DNA from 2 places in the Bradyrhizobium sp. Kon56 genome. Region 2 is predicted to be linked to the other one. Evidence: riboswitches for the same ligand, from Rfam matches in the RefSeq annotation. Region 2 holds a riboswitch; the other holds the start of a gene.

Region 1 (4,386 bases), on a different contig from region 2:
CCGTCCTGGCCGTCGACGCTCTGCTTGGTGCAGACGAACCCCAATCTGGTATCGCCGAGCGCCACGCCGTTGTTGGCGTGCCAGCCGCGCAGCATCGCGCGCGAGACTTCGCCCGGCACGCCGCAGATGGCAGTGCCTTTCCAGATCCAGCGCGGCGGCGGATAGCGGATCCAGGCTTTGCGGTCGCTCTCATACATGTATTCGACGTGCACGCCGCCGATCCAGTTCGAGAGATAGTGATATTGCGCGGCTGCCACGGCGGGCGGCAGATGGCTCAGCCCGAGCTTCTCCAGCCCCGGCAGGAAGCGCTCCTGCTGCTGGCGGCGGAACACGCGAAAGACGAACTCCGCAGCATCTGCCGTGCCGCGACGCGTGACCACGGTGAGGATCAGACCGGTGAAGTAGGCGTGATAGAGATCGGCAACCGCGCGCCAGCGTTTCCATTGAGCTTCCTGCGCGGGGTCTGGTGCGGTCATGTTCGCTCCCGATCGTTGTTCTGATCGAGTGTGTCAATGCATCCGGTGACGGACAAGTTGAGCCGCACGCAGGAGCCCTGCACGCCGGCGCGCCAATTCCGCATCACGAATTTTGCGCAGGCTTAGCTTGCGAAGCTTTGGCGGCACGCTCGCGCTCGACGCGCTCGGTGACGTCGCGTGCCATCGCCACCGATCCTTGCACCACTCCAGCGGCGTCCCGCACCAGCGCAAAGGTCATCTCGATGTAGAGCTTGCGTCCGTCCTTGTGCAGCGCGCGGGTCAGTGTCGGCTTGCCCGCAAGCTTCATCGCGCCGCTGGCAAGCGCGGCCTCAAAACCTTTCCAGTGCGCGGCGCGCAGATGTTCGGGAATGATCAGGTCGAGATTCTGGCCCAGCGCTTCGTCCGCCGAGAAGCCGAACAGTGCGGACGATGCGCGGTTCCAGCGCATGATCGTGCCGGAGCGATCCGAATAGATCAGCGCGTCGGCGACGTCGTCGAGGATTCTTGCGTCGAGTTCGGATTGATCTGTCATTTCGCCACCTCGGACGTAGCCCGGATTCACTTCCCATCTTGACACAGATTCGGTGTCATCGCCCGACTTGATCGGGCGATCCAGTATTCCAGAGGCGGATGTGATCGAACCAATAGGCTACGGCGTACTGGATGCCCCGGTCAAGCCGAGGCATGACAGCGGAAGGTGAGGCTATCCCTACACCCGGAAATGCTTGCTCAGCTTCAGGCCCTGCGCCTGGTAGTTCGAGCCGATGCGCTGGCCGTACATCGCGTCGGGGCGGGCCAGCATCTTCTCGTAGACGAGGCGGCCGACGATCTGGCCGTGCTCGAGGATGAACGGCACCTCGCGCGAGCGCACTTCGAGCACGGCGCGCGAGCCTAGCCCGCCGGCGCCGGCATAGCCGAAGCCGGGATCGAAGAATCCGGCATAATGCACGCGGAACTCGCCGACCAGCGGATCGAACGGCACCATCTCCGCGGCGTAATCGGGCGGCACCTGCACCGCCTCTTTCGACGCGAGGATATAGAACTCGCCGGGATCGAGGATCAGGCTGCCGTCGGGACGGGCCGAGATCGGCTCCCAGAAGTCCTCGACGGAATAGCCGGCGCGGCGATCGACGTCGATGACGCCGGTGTGGCGCTTGGCGCGGTAGCCGACGAAGCCGCCGCTCTTCTCGCCGGAGAGATCAACAGAGACGGCGACGCCGCCGGTGAGGTCGGCATCGTCGATATCGACGAGACGCTCGGTCGCGTGCAGCGCCTCGAGGTCCTCGATGTTGAGGATGGCATCGCCGGTGCGGAAGCGCACCTGGCTCAGGCGCGAGCCCTCGCTGACCAGCACCGGAAACGTCTTCGGGCTGATCTCGGCATAGAGCGGGCCGTGATAGCCGGCACCGATCATGTCGAAGCGGCGGGTGCCGTCGGCGATCACGCGGGTGAAGACGTCGAGCCGGCCGGTCGAGCTCTTCGGGTTGGCGGCCGCGACGATCTCCGGCGGCAGCGCGAGGCTTTCAAGCAGCGGCACGATGTAGACGCAGTTGGTCTCCAGCACCGCGCCGTCGGCGAGGCTGAACTCGTGCAGCTTCAACTCGTCGATGCGCTCGGCGACCGTGGCGCCGGGACCGGGCAGGAAGCTGGCGCGAACGCGATAGGCGATATCGCCAAGACGCAAATCGAGGCTCGCCGGCTGGATCTGGCTTTCGACGAAGTCGTAAGCGGGCAGGATGAGACCGCCCTCCGCCATCGCCGCGATCATGCGGTCGGGCAGGATACCATTGGCGTCGGCGGCGACCGTGAACGTCAACCCGGGGTCCTCATCAGGGATCAAACACATCCCGACATGCGGGAAATATGAGCGTTTTACGGCTATCCGATGGACGTCTTGACGGAAAGGGCATTGCGGAATATGAGCATGACTTATCCCGTGGTGATTTGAGCCGGCCGGCTTGCAGCCACGTTAAATAAGTCGCTAAACAGGCCGGGGACCTCTGTGATCCCGGCCCGTGGAGATATTCCAGGCCGGTTTTTTTGTGACCATTCTCGATGGTCACTTCAGGAGGTCCTATGTCGAAGTCCCCGGCGCCAACCGCCCACTACCGTCCCGAAACTCGCCTGGTTCATTCCGGCACCTTACGCTCGCAATATGGCGAGACGTCGGAGTCGCTGTTCCTGACCCAGGGCTACGTTTACAACAGCGCCGAGGAGTGCGAGGCGCGATTCAAGGGCGAGGACCCCGGCTTCATCTATTCACGCTACTCCAATCCGACCATCTCGATGTTCGAGCGCCGCATGATCGAGCTCGAAGGCGCCGAAGCGGCACGTTCGGCCGCGACCGGCATGGCCGCGGTGACGACCGCGATCCTGGCGCCGCTCAAGGCCGGCGATCACGTCGTGGCCTCGCGCGCGCTGTTCGGCTCGTGTCTCTACGTCGTGCAGGATTTACTGCCGCGCTACGGCATCGAGACCACGCTGGTCGACGGCCTCGATCTCGACCAGTGGCAGCGCGCCATGAAGCCGAACACCAAGACGTTCTTCCTGGAGAGCCCGACCAATCCGACGCTCGACGTGCTCGACATTCCCGGCATTGCCGAGATCGCGCATAGTGGCGGCGCGCGGCTCGTCGTCGACAACGTGTTCGCCACCCCGATCTGGCAGAGCCCGCTCGCGCTCGGCGCCGACGTCGTGGTCTATTCCGCGACCAAGCACATCGACGGCCAGGGCCGCTGTCTCGGCGGCATCATCCTGTCCTCGGAAGCGTTCATCGCCGAGCACATCCACAATTTCATGCGCCAGACCGGCCCGTCGATCTCGCCGTTCAACGCCTGGGTCCTGCTCAAGGGGCTGGAGACGCTCGCCGTGCGCGTGCGCGCGCAGACCGAGACGGCGGCGCGCATCGCGGACGTGCTGGCGAGCCATCCGAAGATTTCGCGGCTGGTGTTTCCCGGCCGCGCCGATCATCCGCAGGCTGCATTGGTGAAGAAGCAGATGCGCGGCGGCTCGACGCTGGTCGGCCTCGAGGTCAAGGGCGGCAAGCAGGCGGCGTTCCGCGTGCTCAACGAGCTCAAGCTTGCCAAGATCTCGAACAATCTCGGCGACGCCAAGAGCCTCGTCACGCATCCGGCAACGACGACGCATCAGCGCCTCAAGCCGGAGGACCGCGCCGTGCTAGGCATCAGCGAGGGATTCATCCGCTTCTCGGCGGGGCTTGAGCACGCAGACGATCTGATCGAGGATCTGACGGCGGCGCTGGAGAAGGCGTGAGTTATTGTCGTCCCGGCCTAGTGCGCAATTGCGCATGGGGGCCGGGACGACAAGTCACATTGGCCGGTACGTCCGCACGTCCGCGGGCACGTTCACGCCGAGCTTGATCTGGCCGACGGAGCGAATGATGTCGTCGCCGAGGAGCTGGGCGAAGCAGGCATAGCCCCAATCGTTCATGTGCAGTCCGTCGGCGATCACGAAACTCTCGACCGGAAGCGATTGCTTCTCGTGCCAGTCGCGCATCACCTCGAAGCGCGGGAAGATGCCGACGTGACGGAGCTCGGCGACCTTGCCGAGCAGCTTCACCATCTTGCCGGCGCTCTCGGCGCGCTGGTTGACGGCGGGCGAATATTGCGGATCGACCAGCACGATGTCGGTGCCGCCGGTGGCCTGGATGCGAGCGATGCCGTCCTCGACCAGTTTGGCGGTCTCGCCAGGATCGAGATTGCGCAGCACGGCATTGGTGCCGACCTGCCAGATAACCAGATCCGGATGCACGTCGATCACCTCTTTCTGGAGACGCTTCATCATCTCGGGCGCATCCTCGCCGCCGACGCCGGCATTGACGACGGTGATGTCGGCGGTCGGATAGTGCCGGTGCAGCTGCGCGGCAAGGCGATTGGGATAGTTGAACTCC
Region 2 (4,386 bases):
GTTCCTGAAGAAGCATCTGCCGGCGGCAGGGCTCGCCATGTTTCCAAAGTCCGGCCACGTCCTCAATCTCGAAGAGCCAGCGCTGTTCAACGAAACGGTGGAACGGTTCGTCACGCTGGCGGAAGCGGGAAGATGGCCGGTGCGCGACCCGAGGTCACTGGCGGCGCATTAGCGCGAAGGCGTCACCAGGTACTGGGTCGCGTAGATGGGGTAACGGGCCGGCCTACTTCCTGCCGCCCCGCGTCAGCAGAAACACGCCCTGCTCGCCGAACAGATTCCACACCCACCAGGGCATCCGCAGCCGCAGCGGACGGCCGTAGAGGTCGAGCGCCTCGGCACGTTCCATCTTGACGTCGATCGCGTCGCAGAGCTCGACGAAATCCTTGATGGTGCAGAAATGGATGTTGGCGGTGTCATACCAGCTTGCCGGCAGGTTCTCCGTGCGCGGCATGTGGCCGCCGATCAGGAGCTGGAGCCGCATCTTCCAGAAGCCGAAATTCGGGAACGACACGATGGCGCGGCGGCCGATGCGCAGCAAATTCTCCAGCACCACTTTCGGCTGCCGCGTCGCCTGCAACGTCTGCGACAGGATCACGTAGTCGAAGGCGTCATCCGGATAATTCACGAGGTCGGTGTCGGCATCGCCCTGCACCACCGCAAGACCCTTGGCGACGCAGCGGTTGACGCCCTCGCGCGACAGCTCGATGCCGCGGCCGTCGACGCCGCGGGTTTCCAGCAGTTGGAGCAGGTCGCCCTCGCCGCAGCCGACGTCGAGCACCTTCGAGCCCGGCTTGACCATCTCGGCCACCAGCACATGGTCGGCGCGAAAATCACCGGGTTGCCCGGCCACAACGCCGCCGAGCGGCAACGTTTCCTGTACAGACATGCCTAGTCGTCCTTGTTAAGCATTCCTGGCGGTAAGCCCGCGCGCCTTGCCCGCCGATTGCAGGAAGGCACGGGCGATGTCGAAGAACTCGGGCACGTCGAGCAGGAACGCGTCGTGACCGCGATCGGTCTCGATCTCGGCGAACGACACCCGCGCACTCGATGCATTCAGCGCGTGCACCAGCGCGCGCGATTCCGAGGTCGGGAACAGCCAGTCACTGGTGAAAGAAACCACGCAGAAGCGGGTCTGGATTCCCGCGAACGCCTTCGCCAGCACGCCACCATGGTCGCCGGCGATGTCGAAATAGTCCATCGCGCGAGTCAGATAGAGATAGGAGTTGGCGTCGAAGCGCTCGACGAAGGACGAGCCCTGGTAGCGCAGATAGGACTCAACCTGGAAGTCGGCGTCGAAAGAGAAAGTCGGCAGCTCGCGGTCCTGCATGCGCCGCCCGAATTTTCGATGCAGCGCGGCGTCGGAGAGATAGGTGATGTGCGCCGCCATCCGGGCGACAGCGAGGCCACGATGCGGATGGATGCCTCGATCGGCATAGCCGCCATGGTGCCAGTCGGGGTCGGCCATCACCGCCTGGCGGCCAAGCTCGTGGAACGCGATGTTCTGCGCCGAGTGTCGTGTCGAGCAGGCAATCGCCAGCGCGGAGAACACGCGACTCGGATACGCCGCAGTCCATTGCAGCACTTGCATGCCGCCCATCGAGCCGCCGACGACCGCGAACAGCGTGTCGATGCCGAGCCGGTCGATCAGCATCGCCTGCGCGCGCACCATGTCGGGGATGGTGATGACGGGGAAATCGAGCCCCCAAACCTTGCCGGTCGCGGGATTGATCGAGGCCGGGCCGGTCGAGCCCATGCAGCCGCCGATCACGTTGGAGCAGATGATAAAATATTCGTTGGGATCGAGCGGCCGGCCGGGGCCGACCAAGGTCTCCCACCAGCCGGGCTTGCCGGTGACAGGGTGCACGTTGGCGACGTGCTGGTCGCCGGTCAGCGCATGGCAGATCAGGATCGCGTTGGAGCGATCGGCATTCAGCTCGCCGTAGGTCTGGTAGGCGATCTGGAACGGGCTGAGATCGACCCCGCAGTCGAGCCGCAGCGGCTGCTCCGAGCCGAACTGCGCGACGTGCGAACTCGGATGATCCACCTCGTGCGACCGCTCGTCGGCGGTGATCGCGGGACTCGGAATGGACTGGACGCCAACCATCTGACCATCGACCTCGTTTGCGATCGTAGAAGTGACCGCATTGACATCAGGCCATGAAAAACCCGGCCTGAACGATAGGTTCGGCCGGGATCGAAAGCGTCCCCGGCCTGTTTAGCGAGTTTTTTAACGTGGCTGCAAGCCGGCCGGCTCAAATGACCACGGAACGGGTAAAAACTACCGTCTTGGACGGTTTTCGTCAAGTCACGGCCCGGATCAGCCAAATTCGCCTGTCGCGCCACGGGCGGAAAGGGCCCGATTTCTCTTTGCATTTCTCTTTGCTTTCGCAGCCCCGACTGCCTAATCAGGATATCCATCACAGCGGTGACGGCTCGACTGATCCGCATTGGAACGCCTCTCAGCAGCACCTGTCAGACATGTCCCAACGTCCGCCCGCGCCACCATCACTCCAGGAATTGCGTAAGGAGATCGACGCGATCGACGAAGGCATGCATCGCCTGCTGATGCAACGCGGCGACATCATCGACCGCCTGATCCAGGTGAAGCAGACCCAGGAGGTCGGCTCGGCGTTCCGCCCGGCACGCGAGGCCTCCATGATGCGCGACCTCGTGCAGCGTCATCGCGGCATCCTGCCGCTCGACACGGTCGAGAGCATCTGGCGCGTCATCATCGCGACCTTCACCTATGTCCAGGCCCCGTTCTCGGTCCACGCCGACATCTCGGCGAGCGAGCCGGCCATGCGCGATTCCGCGCGATTCCATTTCGGCTTCACCGTGCCTTACGTCGCGCATTTCAGCGCGCAGGCGGCGGTCGAGGCCGTCGCGAAGTCCAAGGGCGATCTGGCGCTGGTCTCGGCGACCTCGAGCCGCACGCCGTGGTGGCTGTCGCTGGAAGAAGCTGGCGCGCCAAAGATCATCGCGCGGCTGCCCTTCGTCGAGCGCGCCGACCATCCGGCGGCGTTGCCCGTGTTCGCGGTCTCGCGCGTCGCCGACAGCGCGCTGGTGACGGAGGTCGAGACCTTCAGCGTACGCGTCTCTGGGTGGAATGCGGAGGTCGCGCGCGCCCTGTCGCCGCTCGCCGAGATCGTGGCGGTGCCCGACACCGCCTTCGACGGCGCCGCGCTGCTGGTCTCGGTCACCGCGACAAGCAGCATCGACAAGATCAAGGCTGCCCTGATCGAAGCGGGGGCCTCGGTGCGCTCCACGGCCCTCGTCGGCAGCCACGCAACGCGCTATACGGTGCCCCCGACCGGGTCGAAATCGTAAGTCGCGAACCGCTTAAGCCAGTCCGGAGTTGAAGATGTCCCGCCCCGTGCCGAATCCCGGCATTCTCGATATTGCGCCCTATACGCCCGGCAAGACCCCGGTGGCAGAGCCCGGCCGCAAGGTGTTCAAGCTCTCGGCCAACGAGACGCCGTTCGGGCCCTCGCCGAAGGCGATCGAGGCGTTCAAGCAGGTGGCGGATCATCTGGAAGACTATCCGGAAGGAACCTCGCGCGTGCTGCGCGAAGCAATCGGGCGCACCTTCGGGCTCGATCCCAACCGCATCATCTGCGGCGCCGGCTCGGACGAGATCCTCAACCTGCTCGCCCACACCTATCTCAGCCACGGTGACGAGGCGATCTCGACCACGCACGGCTTTCTGGTCTATCCGATCGCGACCATGGCCGTCGGCGCGAAGAATGTCATCGCGGCCGAGAAGAACCTCACCTGCGATGTCGACGCCATCCTCAAGGCGGTGACGCCGAAGACAAAGCTGGTCTGGCTCGCCAACCCCAACAATCCGACCGGCACCTATGTGCCGTTCGACGAGGTCAAGCGCCTGCGCGCCGGCCTGCCCTCGCACGTGCTGCTGGTGCTGGACGCAGCCTATTGCGACTACGTCTCGCGCAACGATTACGAGATGGGGATCGAGCTGGTCGCGACCACCGAAAACACGGTGGTGACCCACACCTTCTCCAAGATCCATGGTCTTGCGGCGCTGCGCATCGGCTGGATGTTCGGCCCCGAGCACATCATCGACGCGGTCAACCGCATCCGGGGTCCCTTCAACGTGTCGACGCCGGCCATGTACGCCGCCGTTGCCGCGATCGAGGACACAGCGCACCAGGCCATGTCGAAGCAGTTCACCGAGACCTGGCGCAACTGGCTCGCCGAGGAGATCGGCAAGCTCGGGCTGAAGGTGACGCCGAGCGTCGCCAATTTCGTGCTGATCCACTTCCCGACCGAGGGCAAGACCTCGGACGCAGCCGACGCCTTCCTCACCAAGCGCGGGCTGGTGCTGCGCGGCTTGAAGAACTACGGCCTGCCGCATTCGCTGCGCAT

Evidence for each region. A riboswitch is a leader RNA that binds a small molecule or an ion and turns the genes downstream of it on or off. The one in region 2 is predicted to bind S-adenosylmethionine.
Region 1: it holds a riboswitch for S-adenosylmethionine, as region 2 does, so the genes downstream of both, AC0L3B_RS19665 (O-succinylhomoserine sulfhydrylase) here and metX (homoserine O-acetyltransferase MetX) in region 2, are expected to answer to the same signal.

What each region holds. Positions count from the first base shown of each region.
Region 1 is NZ_JBVVOU010000011.1:145,935-150,320, forward strand. It holds gene AC0L3B_RS19650 (hypothetical protein) at 1-476, opposite strand, end outside; gene AC0L3B_RS19655 (PAS domain-containing protein) at 580-1,008, opposite strand; gene AC0L3B_RS19660 (2'-deoxycytidine 5'-triphosphate deaminase) at 1,186-2,322, opposite strand; SAM riboswitch at 2,403-2,482, shown strand; gene AC0L3B_RS19665 (O-succinylhomoserine sulfhydrylase) at 2,553-3,749, shown strand; gene AC0L3B_RS19670 (SGNH/GDSL hydrolase family protein) at 3,804-4,386, opposite strand, start outside.
Region 2 is NZ_JBVVOU010000003.1:255,125-259,510, forward strand. It holds gene AC0L3B_RS06805 (alpha/beta fold hydrolase) at 1-172, shown strand, start outside; gene metW (methionine biosynthesis protein MetW) at 224-886, opposite strand; gene metX (homoserine O-acetyltransferase MetX) at 902-2,104, opposite strand; SAM riboswitch at 2,195-2,274, opposite strand; gene AC0L3B_RS06820 (chorismate mutase) at 2,479-3,327, shown strand; gene hisC (histidinol-phosphate transaminase) at 3,362-4,386, shown strand, end outside.